One region of the Niveispirillum sp. BGYR6 genome, then DNA from elsewhere that is predicted to be linked to it. Evidence: predicted binding sites of a transcription regulator. Region 1 holds the regulator's gene; the other holds the start of a gene.
The links. Region 1 encodes LexA, which represses DNA repair genes until DNA is damaged. Its sites were predicted from a motif close to ATGTTCTANTTTGGTTC; they were not measured.

Region 1 (7,340 bases):
CTGGGAGACGGCCAGCGCCACGGCCGGCTTGCCATCCAGATAGGAGTTGCGCACGTAATCGCGCGCGCCCAACTCCACCCGCGCCACATCCTTCAGCCGGACGATACGGCCATCGGTGCCGGATTTGACGATGATATTCTCAAATTCCTGCGGCTGGGTTAGCCGGCCCTGCAGGGTGATATTATACTGATAATCACGCGGCACGGCCACCGGCGGGGCACCCAGTTGGCCGCCGGCCACTTGCACATTTTGCGCCTGCACCGCCGCCAGCACCTCAGGTGCGGTCATGCCCAGCGAGGCGATCTTCTGCGGGTCCAGCCAAAGGCGCATGGAATAATCGCGCGCGCCGAACATGGAGATATCGCCGACACCGGCCACCCGGCTCAGCGCATCCTTCACCCGCAGCAGGCCGTAATTGGAGATATAGAGCTGGTCATAGGTGTCGTCCGGCGAGATCAGGTGGATCACCAGCATCAGGTCGGGCGAGTTCTTACGGGTGACGATGCCGTTGCGCCGCACCTCTTCCGGCAGGCGCGGTTCCGCCACCGCCACGCGGTTCTGCACCAGCACCTGGGCCTGATCCAGATCGGTGCCCAGCTTGAAGGTGACGGTCAGGTTCATCTGCCCGTCGGAGGTGGATTGGGAGGACATGTAGAGCATCCCCTCCACCCCGTTCACCTCCTGCTCGATCGGGGCGGCGACGGTGGCGGCCACCGTCTCGGCATTGGCGCCGGGATAGGTTGCCCGCACCGTCACCGTGGGCGGCACCACTTCGGGATATTGCGAGACGGGCAGGCCAAGATAGGCGATGCTGCCGACAGCCAGGATGAGGATGGAAATCACCATGGCGAAGATCGGCCGGTCGATGAAGAAACGGCCGATCTTCATGGCTTGGCCCCCGTCTCACCGGCCTGCAATGGCTTTTCCACCGGGGCCACCGTGGCACCGGGGCGCACGCGCAGCAGGCCGGCCGTGACGATGCGCTCATTGGCGGCCAGCCCTTCGCGGACCACGCGCAGGCCGTCGATCAGGGGGCCCAGCGTGACCGGGCGCATCACCACCTTGTTATCAGCCCCGACCACCATCACATAGCGGCGGTTCTGATCGGTGCCGATGGCGCTGTCAGGCACCAGCAGCCCCTGATATTCACTGCGCCCCGCCAGCCGCAAGCGGCCGAACAGGCCCGGTGTCAGCACGCCATCAGGATTGTCGAACACGGCGCGGGCACGGATGGTGCCGGTGCTGTCATCAATGCTGTTATCGATGAAATCCAGCTTGCCCTGATGGCTGTACCCCGTCTCATCCGGCAGGGCCAATTCCACCGGATGCTGCACCACCCGGCCGGATTGGCGCTGGCCCGACTGGTTCAGCCGCTGATAGCGCAGATATGACGCCTGATCGGCATCAAAATAGAAATAGATCGGGTCCAGCGAGACGATGGTGGTCAGCAGGGTCGATTCCGCCGACCCGCCGCTGACCAGATTGCCCACCGAAACCCGATGGTTGGAGACGCGGCCGGTGACAGGCGCACGCACCTGGGTAAATTCCAGGTTCAACGCGGCGGCCCGCTGCTGCGCCTCCGCCGCCAGCAGGCCGGCCTGGGCCGCCTGCAGGCTCTGCGACCGGGTATCCAGCACCGATTGCGACACGGCCTGGGTCTGCCGCAGATCGCGCGCCCGGTTCAATTCCCGGTCCGCCAGCGTCACCTGGGATTTGGCCTGCGCCACGGCCGCCTGGGCGCCATCCAGCGCCGCCTGATAGGGGCGCGGGTCGATGATGAACAGCAGGTCGCCCTTGTTCACCAGGTCGCCATCATGGAAATTGACGGAGGTGAGATAGCCGCTGACCCGCGCCCGGATCTCCACCCCCTCAACGGCGGTGAAGCGGCCAGTATATTCATCCCATTCATGGATGTTCTTTTGCAGCGGCTGGCTGACCACCACCTGCGGGGCGGCGGGTGCCGTGCCCTGCCCCGTCTCATTCTTTCCACAGCCGGCCAGCGCCAATGCGCCCGCCACGCCCATAGCCACGGCAAGCAGCTTGCCCCTGCGCATGGATCAATCCCCTGACTTTTTCGAAGTTGGGGGAAGAATGACAAGTTATTTGTCAGACGACTTGCAGAATCTTGCGATGACAGCGGAAATTTCCAGCAAGGCTGCCATTTTTCTGCCGGGAAACAATGTGTGCGCCCCATCACAGACGGGGGCCGATTCATGTTGCAGCGCACACTGTTCATTAAACTGGCTGGCCGGCCGCGCTTTCAGGAAAAAGCCCTTGGAAAACAAGGCTGAAGAGAAAACGGCCCGCCGGGAGGGGCGGGCCGTGGAGCATCAGGCGGGGCGGGTCACATGGCCCATTTTGCGGCCGGCCTTGGCCTCCCCCTTGCCATAAAGGTGCAGCCGCGCCCCCGGTTCGGCCACCAGGGCGGGCCAGTTATCGGCATCGCTGCCGATCAGATTGGTCATGACACAGGGGGCGCGCAGCCGGGTGGAGCCCAACGGCAGGCCGCAGACGGCCCGCACGAGCTGTTCAAACTGGCTGGTCTCCGCAAACTCGATGGTCCAATGACCGGAATTATGCGGACGCGGGGCCATTTCATTGACCAGCACCCGACCGTCGCGGGTGACAAACATCTCCACCGCCAGCAGGCCGATAACACCCAACGCCTCTGTCAGGGCCAGCGCCGTCCGCGTCGCCTCCGCCGCCACATCATCGCTGACATTGGCGGGCACGGTGCTGGTATCCAGGATGCCATCCTTATGCCGGTTTTCCACCACCGGATAGGCTGCCATCTGCCCATCATGGCCGCGCGCCACGATGACGGAGACCTCACAGGCGAAATCGACAAAGCCTTCCAGCACCGCCATATCGGTGCCCAGCGCGGCCCAGGCGGCCGCCAGATCGGTATCGGCGGCTATCCGCACCTGACCCTTGCCGTCATAGCCCATACGGTTGGATTTCAGGATCGCCGGCACCCCCAGCTCCGCCACCGCCTGTTTCAAGGCGGCGACACTGTCCACGGCGCGGAAAGGGGCGGTGCCCAGGCCCAGACCATTGGCGAAATTCTTTTCCGCCAGCCGTTCCTGCGCCACCGCCAGGACGGCGGCACCGGGATGCACGGCAACATGGCGGGAGAGGAATTCCACCGTCTCCGTCGGCACATTCTCCCATTCCAGGGTGACGACGGCGACGTCATCAGCAAAGCGCGACAGGGCGCGGCGGTCATGCCAGCCGGCCTGGGTGTGGCTGGCCACCACCTGACCGCAGGAACTGTCCATGCCCTCCGGCGCGAAGACATGCACCTTATAGCCCAAGCGGGCGGCGGCCAGCGCGGTCATGCGGCCCAACTGGCCGGCACCGAGCATACCGATGACGGAGCCGGGGGGAATCATCGTCATATGAGGGCCCTCAGGAAAGCCGGGATCAAACGGGATCGTCGACCGGAATGTCGGCAACGCTATCGGTCTGGCGCGCACGCCACGCCGTCAGCCGTGCATCCAGATCCGGGTCGGACAAGGCCAGGATGGATGCGGCCATCAGGCCGGCATTGATGGCCCCGGCCTTGCCGATGGCCAGCGTGCCCACCGGCACGCCGCCGGGCATCTGCACGATGGACAGCAGGCTGTCCTGCCCCTTCAGCGCGTGACTTTCCACCGGCACACCCAGCACCGGCAGCGTGGTCATGGATGCGGCCATGCCCGGCAGATGGGCGGCACCGCCGGCACCGGCGATGATCACCTGCACCCCGCGCCCCTTGGCGCCGGTGGCATAATCATAAAGCCGCTGCGGCGTGCGGTGGGCGGAAATGATGCGCGCCTCAAACGGCACGCCAAGATCAGCCAGCACATTGGCGGCATGTTTCATCGTGGCCCAGTCAGACTGGCTGCCCATGATGATGCCAACAGGCACCTTGGCATCGGTGGAAGAGATGTTGCTGGACAAGGTACCGGCTCCCTAATCACCGATCGGGTCTTGGAAGCGGCGGATTATAGGCAGCAGCGGGCCCGAAACAACCGCCGGACATGCAACGCCGCCCGGCAGAAAAGCGGGTAAATCAGGCGATGATATCCGGCACCAGCTGGCTTTCCAGCCGGGCGATCAAATCCTTCAGCAAAAGCTTGCGCTTCTTCAGCCGCTGAATCTGCAACTGATCCAGGGGAGCCTGACCGGCCAGACGCTGGATGATATCGTCCAGGTCACGATGCTCCATACGGAGCGTCGCCAGCTTCTCCTTCAGCGCATGTTGCTCGTTCATCGGGTTCCGCGTCGCACGTCAATCTCAGGCGATCCAGCGCCCGGGCGACTGCATATCACAAAACGCCGTGCGGGTGGTGAACGCAATTTCAAAACGGGAGCCTTGACCAGAGCGGCGGCCGGACAGGGTCAGGAACCGACATGCGGATCGGCCGCCATGCGGGCCAAAGGCAGCAGATCGGTCCAGCCATAGGCCACCTCTGACAGGCGCTGGCCGGCAAAGCTGATCGGCTGTTCGGCCAGCAGCACCCCGCCCATCCGTTCATAAAAGAACCGACTGGGATTGTCGCGCAGCACCCAGACCACGGCCGTGTGCAACCCGGCCCCCAGCAGATCCTGCGCCATCGCCCCCAGCAGGCGCCGCCCCCAGCCGCGCCCATGCACATGATCGGCCAGATAGACGGCATAGAATTCCCCGCCATAGCCGGCAAGGCTGGTGCGCTGCGGCCCGCAGGAGGCAAAACCGACAATCGCCTGCCCCTCCCCCTGCACCACATAGGTGCGCCGCGCCCGCACGCCGGAGGAGAGCAGCGCCCGCCAGCGGCGGGAATGGGTATCGACAGACAGGCTGATCAGATAATCGTCCGGCAACATGCCGGCATAGGTCGACCGCCAGCTATCGACATGCACAGCCGCGATGCCAGCGGCATCGGCTGGCTGGGCGGGACGGATCAGCGGCGTTGTGGCCATGGGCGGACCTCCGGGCAAGCCAGACCAGAACCATATGCTGCCCCAGATTCGCCCATCTGACCAGCCCCGCCAGCAGGGAGCGACACCTCTTCGCGGACACTGCGCATTGACAAGTGCGGCCGGGTGCGGCTGGATTGGCGCAACAAAGCGAGACGAGAGAAACCAAGATGACGATCGAGGAACGCAGGGCCGTGCATCTGCGCATCACGGGCAAGGTGCAAGGTGTGTGGTATCGCGGCTGGACCGTGGAACAGGCGCGGTTGCGCCAGTTGGATGGCTGGGTGCGCAACCGGACCGATGGCAGCGTGGAGGCCGTGCTGGCCGGCCAGGGATCGGACATCGACGCCATGCTGGATGCCTGCTGGCAAGGCCCGCCCTCGGCCAAGGTGATCAATGTTCAGGTGACGGAGGCCGACGATCCTGGCCTGATCGGCTTTGACCAACGGTCTGACGCCTGAGCGAGCGATACCTGACAGCGCTTATTGATCGCCGGCCAGACAGCCATGTTCCACCGATTGCGCCGCCAATTCCTGGAACTGCGCCAGATAGCGCCCATCCACGGCGATGTTGGGATCACGGATCGTATCGGCATTCAACTGCCGCATCTGACTGTTGATCCGGTCACAGGGGCTGGTGCAGGCACCAAGCCCCAGCAGAGCCGTCACCAGCAAAAACGGCCCAGGCCGCAGGGCGAGAAGGGAGCGGGAAAGTGGGCGGTGCATCATCACACGCTTCTGACAAAGGGAAAAATTCAGGCTGACCCTGAACCGATCCCCCGGCCAAAGCACGGCCGCATGGTGACGGGATTGCGGCAGAAAGCCCCGTCACCCCCGCCCGATCATCAATAACGGCGGATCAAACCGACCAGCCGACCCTGCACATTCACCCGATCTGCGCCAAAAACGCGGGTTTCATAGGAGGGGTTGGCCGGTTCCAGCGCAATGGAGTTACCCTTACGGCGCAGCCGCTTCAGCGTCACTTCCTGTTCATCCACCAGGGCCACCACGATGGTGCCATTCTCTGCCATGTCGCAGCGCTGGATGATCACCGTATCCCCATCCAGAATCCCGGCCTCCACCATACTGTCGCCGGCCACTTCCAGCGCATAATGGTCGCCGGTGGCCAGCAGGGTGGCCGGCACCTCAATGCTGGCGGAACTGTCGCGCATCGCCTCAATCGGCAAGCCGGCGGCGATCCGGCCATAAAGCGGCAGCGACACCGCCTCCGCATCATTGCCATTGGCCGAGCGGCCGGGCAGCGCGCCGCGGAAATCCCCCCGGATGACATTGGGCTTGAACTTGGACTCTGCCGCCACCGGGGCGGCGGCGGCCTTGGCAGCGCGCGGGACCGGCGGTTCCGGCAGGCGCAGCACCTCCAGCGCGCGGGCGCGATGCGGCAGGCGGCGGATGAACCCCCGCTCCTCCAGCCCGGTGATCAGACGATGGATACCGGATTTGGACTTCAGCCCCAGCGCATCCTTCATTTCATCGAACGAGGGGGAGACGCCGCCTTCATTCAGCTTCTCATTGATGAAGATCAGCAATTCCTGTTGCTTGCGCGTCAGCATCGTTACCCCTCGCCGCTTTCCGGATGCCCTGAACGGTTTCCCGCCAAACTCCCGCAATCATATAGAACAATCCCGGAACGTCAACCGGATGTTCCGTCTTGGTTCCAATTTCTTGCAAACGTTGGCATCGGGATGCGGCGGGGAGCGGGATTTCGCGTTAAACGATCGGTGATTACAGAGCGTCCAGCGGCATGATCCGCACCCTGTCCCCCGGTGCCACCGCCGGGGCGTGGGGATCGCGCAGAATCAGACAATCGGCCCAGGCCAGCCGGCTCAACATGCCGCTATCCTGTTTCGGGAAGGGGGTCGCCACCTCCCGCCCCTGTGCATCACGGGAAAGTTTGGCGCGGATGAAATCCGCCCGGCTGTCATTGGTGCCGAGATTGCCGCCGATCAGAGCCTCGCGCGTCTCATCCGCCGTCGGCAGGCCCTGCATGGCCAGTAGCAGCGGGCGCAGGAACAGCCAGGCGCAGACCAGGGCAGAGACAGGGTTGCCGGGCAGGCCCAGCATGGGCACACCCTTGATGCGGCCGAACATCAGCGGCTTGCCGGGCCGCATGGCGATTTTCCAGAAATCCAGCTCCAGCCCCGCACTGCCCAGCACGGAACGGACAAGATCATGTTCACCGACCGAAGCGCCGCCGATGGTCACCAGCAGGTCGGTGCCGCTGGCAGCGGCGGCCAGTTCGGCCAGACTGTCACGGTTGTCGCCGGCAATGCCCAGATCCACCGCCTCCCCACCCAGCTGGCGCACCAGGGCACAGAGCGCCAGGGAGTTGGAGCTGACAATCTGTCCCGGTGCCAGCGTATCGCCGGGCATCACCACCTC
Region 2 (7,340 bases), on a different contig from region 1:
GGGGCCGATCCGGCCAAGGCGCTGGAACGCGGCCTGGGGGAATGGGCGCTGCGGCTGATCATTCTGGGGCTGGCCATCACGCCGCTGCGCCAGTCGCTGGGCATCAACTGGCTGCGCTATCGCCGGGCGGTGGGGTTGCTGGCCTTCTTCTATGTGCTGGCCCACCTGATCACATATATCCTGCTGGATCAGGGGCTGGATTGGGCGGCCATCGGCGCCGATATCCTGAAACGGCCTTATATCACCATCGGGATGCTGGGCTTTGTGCTGCTGCTGCCGCTGGCGGTGACCTCCAACAATGCCATGATCCGCCGGCTGGGCGGCGTGCGCTGGCGCCGGCTGCATCGGCTGGTCTATCCGGCAGCGCTGGCCGGGGCCGCCCATTTCCTGCTGCTGGTGAAATCCTGGCCGCTGGAGCCCATCATCTATGCCACCATCGTGGTGGCCCTGCTGGGCTGGCGTCTGCTGCCCCGTGGCGGGCGTGAGCGACCCGCCACGGGGAGACTTTAAAAATCAACAGCCCACCACATTGACGGCCAGCCCACCCAGGCTGGTTTCCTTATATTTGGAACTCATCTCCACGCCGGTCTGGCGCATGGTTTCAATCACCGCGTCCAGGGAGACGACGTGGCTGCCATCGCCGCGCAGGGCCAGATAGGCGGCATTGATCGCCTTCACCGCGCCCATGGTGTTGCGTTCGATGCAGGGCACCTGCACCAGCCCGCCGATCGGGTCGCAGGTCAGGCCCAGATTATGTTCCATGCCGATCTCGGCGGCATTTTCGATCTGCTGGTTATTGCCGCCCAAGGCTGCGGTCAGCCCGGCGGCGGCCATGGAACAGGCCACCCCGACTTCCCCCTGGCAGCCCATTTCGGCCGCCGAGATGGAAGCGCGAATCTTGTACAGAAAACCGATGGCCGCCGCCGTCATCAGCAAGGTGCGCGATCCGGCGCGGTTGGCGCCGGAGACAAAGGTCTCATAATATTTCAGTACGGCGGGCAGGATGCCGGCCGCCCCATTGGTGGGGGCTGTCACCACCCGGCCGCCGGCGGCATTCTCCTCATTCACGCTCAGCGCATAGAGGCTGACCCATTCGAACACGTGGGACGGCTCGATGCGGGGCATACTGGCCATCAGGGTCTGATGCAGGGAACGGGCGCGGCGGCGCACCTTCAGCCCGCCCGGCAGGATGCCATCCTGCCGGCAGCCGCGCTCGATGCAATCCAGCATGGCCTGGCGCACCTTGTCGACAAACTCCACCGTCTCGGCCCGGCTACGGAACGCCTCCTCATTGGCCCAGACAATATCGGCGATGGACAGGCCCTGCTGTTCCCCGATGGTCAGCAGCTCGGCACCGGAACTGAACGGGTGGGGCAGGGTGACATTGGGCCGGTCGCCGGCATCGGCCCCTTCCATGCGGATGGCCCCGCCGCCCACGGAATAGAAAACCTGCTCCAACTGCCGCCCATCGACATAATGCGCGGTAAAGCGCATGGCATTGGCATGGAAGGGCAGGAATTCCCCCATGCGGAAGCGCAGATGGTCCGCTTCCACAAAATGGATCGCCGTACCACCGCCCAGCGGCAGTGACTGGTCACGCGCGATGGCGGCGATCAGGTCCGGCACGGCATTGGGATCGATGCGGTCCGGCAGCCAGCCGGACAGGCCCAGCAGCACGGCATGGTCGGTGGCATGGCCCTTGCCGGTCAGCGCCAGCGAACCATAAAGATCGCAGGTGACCATATGCGGCTGGCCATGGGCGGTGGCCATGGCGGCAAAGACCGCCCCCGCCCGCATGGGCCCCACCGTGTGGGAACTGGACGGGCCGATGCCGATGGTGAACAGATCGGTCACCGAAAGGGAAGGGAACAGCGGGGCGGCGGCAATGGTCACGATGGCGGACACTCCTTGCGTGGCGGCTTTTTCTGCCGCCCGGTTGTGCCCGCTCTGTCTGTTTGCCTGAGATCGCTATCCCTTCGGCGGGCGCGCGAAGCGCCACTTTCCAGATATTATGTCCGACGGGTCCTTTTGCCTGAGAGTTTCCGGGGCGGTTGCTCCTTCGGCGCTGGCGCAGGGCCAGTCTCTCCCTCGTCGGGTAGCATCCATTCCATTGTTGCAGGGCTGCTGTCAAGCCATGCCGTTCGCCCAGCAAACCGCCTGTTCCACCTGATCCCCTTCCAGCACCCGCAACAGGGCGACCAGCCCGCCGCTGCGCCCCGGCTGGCGTTGCACCCGGTAAATATGCGTCCACAGCCCGCGGCTGCGATGCAGCACCACGAACAGGGCGCGGTCGCCCTCGGTGGGGCCGACCGGCTGCACCTGATCGCCCGGGGCGGCAATCAGGTCACGCAGCCATTCATCACCCGGATGAAAGGGGGCGGGGGCCAAGGGTGCGGTCACAAACATCATGCACTCCACAAAAGGCACCAACAGGGCCACAGGAGGCAGGCGTGACGGGACCAGGCCAAAGGGTGGAGAGGGAATCGCCGCCCGCTTCGTTGCCAGTAAACCGGCCGCATCGCCCCGTCAGAGGCCGCCACCTTGCCCGGGTCGGCAGGTTGGCGCCGGACCCAAGTCCGGCTCTGGATGCTGGAAGAAATCTTCCTGGTGCCGCTTTTATCCCAGTTGGGCCGGCCGCGCAAGGGTATGAAAAAACCCCGCCCGGCGAAAGACCGGGCGGGGCTGCAGAACGATCCCCGTGCGAGGGAGAAAGGATCATTCGGGGCTGGACGCATCCCCATCGCTCTCCGGCGTGCCCATCATGGCGCCCGCCACGATGCCGGCATTGGCGCGGATTTTCTGTTCGATGCTGTCGGCCACGGCCGGGTTGCTGCGCAGGAAGGTCTTGGCGTTTTCACGCCCCTGCCCAATGCGCTGCCCGTCATAGGAGAACCAGGAACCGGATTTGTCCACCACGCCGGCCTGGATGCCCAGATCCAGCAGTTCACCCACCTTGGACACGCCTTCGCCATACATGATGTCGAATTCGACGACCCGGAAGGGCGGGGCCATCTTGTTCTTCACCACCTTCACGCGGGTCTGGTTGCCGGTGACGGTTTCCCGATCCTTGATGGCGCCGATGCGGCGGATATCCAGGCGGACAGAGGCATAGAATTTCAGCGCATTACCGCCGGTCGTCGTTTCCGGATTGCCGAACATGACGCCGATCTTCAGGCGGATCTGGTTGATGAAGATCACCAGACAGCGCGACTTGGAGATGGAGCTGGTCAGCTTGCGCAGCGCCTGGCTCATCAGGCGGGCGTGCAGGCCGACATGGCTGTCGCCCATTTCGCCTTCCAATTCGGCGCGCGGCACCAGGGCCGCCACCGAATCCACCACCAGCACGTCGATAGCACCGGAGCGCACCAGCGTGTCGGCGATTTCCAGCGCCTGTTCGCCGGCATCGGGCTGGGAGATCAGCAGCTCATCCACATCCACGCCCAGCTTGCGGGCATAGGAGGGGTCGAGCGCATGTTCAGCATCCACAAAGGCGCAGACGCCGCCATTCTTCTGTGCCTGGGCGATGGCGTGCAAGGCCAGCGTGGTCTTGCCCGAGCTTTCCGGCCCATAAATTTCAACGATGCGGCCACGTGGGAGACCGCCGATACCCAGGGCGATATCCAAACCCAGCGAACCGGTGGACACGACTTCCATTTCGGAAATCGCCTCCTTGGCACCGAGCTTCATGATGGAGCCCTTGCCAAAGGCGCGTTCGATCTGGCCGAGTGCTGCGTCCAGAGCTTTTTGCTTGTCCATGGGTGTTTCAACCAGACGAAGTGGAGCTGCCGACATAATTGTCCCCTTCCTTCTCGCACGGATAGGTGTCTGCGTTCAACTGAACCTGTTGTACGCGGTTTGTTCTTGGCTGCCAAGTGGAAATGTTCTTATTCCGTTCGCGTTCATGCGCCCCCTGTCGCGGCAACCCGAAAGGCGTTAGGATCGGCCCCATGATATTGCCCTGTCGCCCCCTGGCATTGTCCGCCTTTACGCTGCTGACCGCTGTTGCCGCCGCGGGGGCGGAGCCATCAGCTGCGCCGGAAAAGGAGGCGTCGCCCCCCGTGGCGGATGAGGTGATCGTCACCGGGCGACGCAATGGGGAACCCGGCTTTCAGGAACAGCAGGAATATCACGATCAGGAATATCGCCGCCTGAAGCAGATTTACGATCCCGATCCGCCGCCGATTCCGCGCAGCGATCAACTGACGCGGATGCCGGAGGCCGTATCCTCCACCGTGCAGGGCCAGCCCACGCTGATGGAACGGTTCTGATGGCCGTGAGTGTGAAGGATTTGGTCGCCGCCGCCGGTCAAGCAGAGTCGCGGGGCGACGGGCCGGGCGCGTTTGCCCTGTGGGAACAGGTGCTGACCCTCGCGCCCGACCATGCCATTGCCCTGCTGACCCTGGGGGATGCGGCACGGCGGGCCGGCGACAAAGGGCGGGCGGAAAGCCTGTTGCGCCGTGCCCTGGCCGCATCCCCAGCCCTGGTTCCCGCCCGCTGTGCCCTGGCCAACCTGTTGCTGCATGATGGGCGGGAGGCGGAGGCGGGCACGCTGCTGGCCAAGGCGGCGGAGATGGCCCCCGACACGGCCTATGTCTGGCGCGATCTGGGCCTGTTCCACCGGGTGACGGGTGACGCCGAAGCCGCTCTGGCCGCGTTTGAACGCGCCCTGGCCCTGGCACCGGATGATAAAGCCTCGGCCCTGGGGCGTGCGCTCTGCCTGTTGCGGCTGGGCCGCTGGGGGGAGGGGTTTGCCGCCTATCATCACCGCTGGTCAGTGGCCGCCCGCCCGCCCCGGCACGTTCATATTCCCCCCTGGCAGGGGGAAGAGCTGTCGGGAAAACACATCCTGGTCTGGGATGAACAGGGGGCAGGCGACACCATCATGTGCGCCCGCCTGATCCGCCAGCTGGAAGCGCTGGGCGCGCGCGTGACGTTTGAGCTGCCCCCGGCCCTGCTGCCCTTGTTCCTGGATGGACGATTCGGCCGCCCCCTGGCACGTGGCAAGCCGGTGCCGGCGGCCGATTTCCAGGTGGCCCTGCTGGACCTGCCAGGCCTGTTGGGCCTGACACCGACGAGTATCCCCTGGGACGGACCCTATCTTGCCGCCGATCCGGCTATGGCCGCGCTCTGGGCCGGACATCTGCCCAAGCGGCCGGGGCGGCTGCGCATTGGGTTCAGTTGGGCGGGCAACCCCGCCCATCCGGGCGACCGCTGGCGCAGCCCCGGTCTGGCCGCCTTTGCCCCGCTGCTGCAACGGCGGGAGGTGGATTGGTATGCGCTGCAGGTGGCCAGCGGGCGGGAGGAACTGGCCGCCCTGCCGCTGCCCCCCCATGTCACCGACCTGGGTGGGGCCGTCAGCACCTGGATGGACAGTGCCGCCATCCTGTCCCATCTGGACCTGCTGATCACACCCGACAGCGGGCTGGCCCATCTGGCCGGGGCCATGGGACGGCCGGTCTGGACCCTGATCGCCACCGATACCGACTGGCGCTGGCTGGCGGGGGAGGGGAAGACCGGCTGGTACCCCACCATGCGCCTGTTCCGGCAGGTGCGTTGTGGGGACTGGGCCGGATTGCTGAACCGGCTGAATCATGCACTTCCCGCGTGAAATCGGGAAACGTTAACAACGTATAAATAAAGCATTTCTTGCGAACATGGCCGGGACTGGGCAAAATCCACCGGTTTTTGCTTCCCCTGCTTTTCGCCGGAGGGTCTCCATCATGGCCGCAACCATCCTTTCCGCTGTGCTGGACCTGATGCCGGATGGGGTGGCGATCTATGATGCGCAGGAACGGCTGGTGCTGACCAATCCGGCCCTGCGGGCGATGTTCCCCATTCTGGCCAACCTGATGGAGCCCGGCATTTCGTTTGAGGTGCTGTTGCGCGCCAGCATTGAGGTGGGGGATAATCTCCACGCGCTGGGCCATGACCGGGAGGAATATATCGCCCAGCGTCTGCGGGAATTCCGCGACCCGGACCCGGTCCCGCAGGAAATTCTGCTGGCTGACGGGCGCTGGGTGCGGGTGCAGGACCAGCGCCTGCCTGATGGCGGCCTGCTTTGTCTGCGGACGGATATTTCCGACCAGAAGCGGCAAGAGTTGCGCTTGCAGGAAAGTGAGCAACGTTATCGCCAACTGGTGGATCTGACACCGGATGGCATTGTCGTGCATGATAGCCAGGGCCTGTTCCGCTTCCTCAACAAGGCGGGCCGCGTCATCATGGGCATGTCGCCCGATGAAAGTCTGGACGGGCAGCATGTGCTGGACCACACAACAGAAGAATCCCGCCCGCTGGCCGAACTGATGCTGCGCCGGCTCAACAGCGGGGAGGCGTTGCGCCAAGTGCGCCAACCTGTGCAACGCAAGGATGGCGCCCAGTTGCTGCTGGATGTTTCGGCGGTGCCATTTGACAGCGCTGGCGAACGGCTGGTGCTCTGCCTGTTCCGCGACATCACGGCAGAGGCGGCGGCCAGCCTGCGCCTGCGGGAGAGCGAGGCGCGTGCCCGTTCGATTCTGGAGACAGCACTGGATGCCATCATTACCTTCAATGATGCGGGTCTGGTGATGGAACTGAACCCGGCAGCGGAACGGATATTCCAGCGCAGCCGGGGGGCGGCGCTGGGTGCCTCCCTCGCCGACATGATCCGCTTGCCGGAAGGCTCTGAGCTGCCGGAATGGCTGGAAGGGGTTGGGGGCGCGGGCCAGCGGCTGCTGGTGCAGGGGGGGCGCGCCGATGGGCAGACATTCCCGGCCGAACTGGCCGTCACCGCCGTGCCGCTGGGGCCGGGCAGGCGCTACACTGCCTATTTGCGGGAGATTGCGGACTGACCGGTTGGGCGTGCAAATAGCGTCCCCCTTTTGTTCCCTTATGCGCCTGGGCCTGCTATAAACCCGGCTTCCATCATTGCCGCATGATCGAAGAGCCGGTTCCCATGACTGTCATCCCCGCGCCCGATATCGCGCTGAACCTTGGCCATCCGCGCCGGATGCTGCTGTCCGGTGCGCCCGATGGGCAGGATTCCCGCCTGCTGGCGGCGCTGGCGAAAAAGGGCGGCGGGGCCGGGCTGCTGCATGTCGCCACCGATGATGCGCGGGCCGCCCGGCTGGCTGAACAGGTGGCTTTCTTCGATCCGGGTGTGGAGGTGCGGCTGTTCCCGGCCTGGGACTGCCTGCCCTATGACCGCGTGTCCCCCAATGGGGAGATTGTGGCCACCCGCATTTCCACCCTGACCCGGCTCTTGCAGGTGGCAAAGGGCGGGGCGGTGCCGGGTGGCTTGCTGGTCATCACCACGGTGAACGCGCTGGTGCAGAAGGTGCCGCCGCGTCTGGCCTTTCGCAATG

Region 2: the regulator LexA is predicted to act here: its motif matches at 3,879-3,895, upstream of recA (recombinase RecA).

The regions. Positions count from the first base shown of each region.
Region 1 covers NZ_JANLNL010000002.1:690,415-697,754, forward strand. Annotated here, with positions in the region: gene PCJ49_RS07110 (multidrug efflux RND transporter permease subunit) at 1-888, opposite strand, end outside; gene PCJ49_RS07115 (efflux RND transporter periplasmic adaptor subunit) at 885-2,054, opposite strand; gene PCJ49_RS07120 (5-(carboxyamino)imidazole ribonucleotide synthase) at 2,331-3,398, opposite strand; gene purE (5-(carboxyamino)imidazole ribonucleotide mutase) at 3,424-3,891, opposite strand; gene PCJ49_RS07130 (DUF465 domain-containing protein) at 4,055-4,255, opposite strand; gene PCJ49_RS07135 (GNAT family N-acetyltransferase) at 4,384-4,944, opposite strand; gene PCJ49_RS07140 (acylphosphatase) at 5,112-5,402, shown strand; gene PCJ49_RS07145 (hypothetical protein) at 5,424-5,669, opposite strand; gene lexA (transcriptional repressor LexA) at 5,786-6,511, opposite strand; gene glp (gephyrin-like molybdotransferase Glp) at 6,684-7,340, opposite strand, start outside.
Region 2 covers NZ_JANLNL010000001.1:893,638-900,977, reverse strand. Annotated here, with positions in the region: gene msrQ (protein-methionine-sulfoxide reductase heme-binding subunit MsrQ) at 1-510, shown strand, start outside; gene PCJ49_RS03820 (L-serine ammonia-lyase) at 514-1,893, opposite strand; glycine riboswitch at 2,012-2,099, opposite strand; gene PCJ49_RS03815 (hypothetical protein) at 2,128-2,409, opposite strand; SAM-I-IV-variant riboswitch at 2,485-2,595, opposite strand; gene recA (recombinase RecA) at 2,716-3,756, opposite strand; gene PCJ49_RS03805 (hypothetical protein) at 3,948-4,268, shown strand; gene PCJ49_RS03800 (tetratricopeptide repeat protein) at 4,268-5,608, shown strand; gene PCJ49_RS03795 (PAS domain S-box protein) at 5,721-6,827, shown strand; gene mfd (transcription-repair coupling factor) at 6,932-7,340, shown strand, end outside.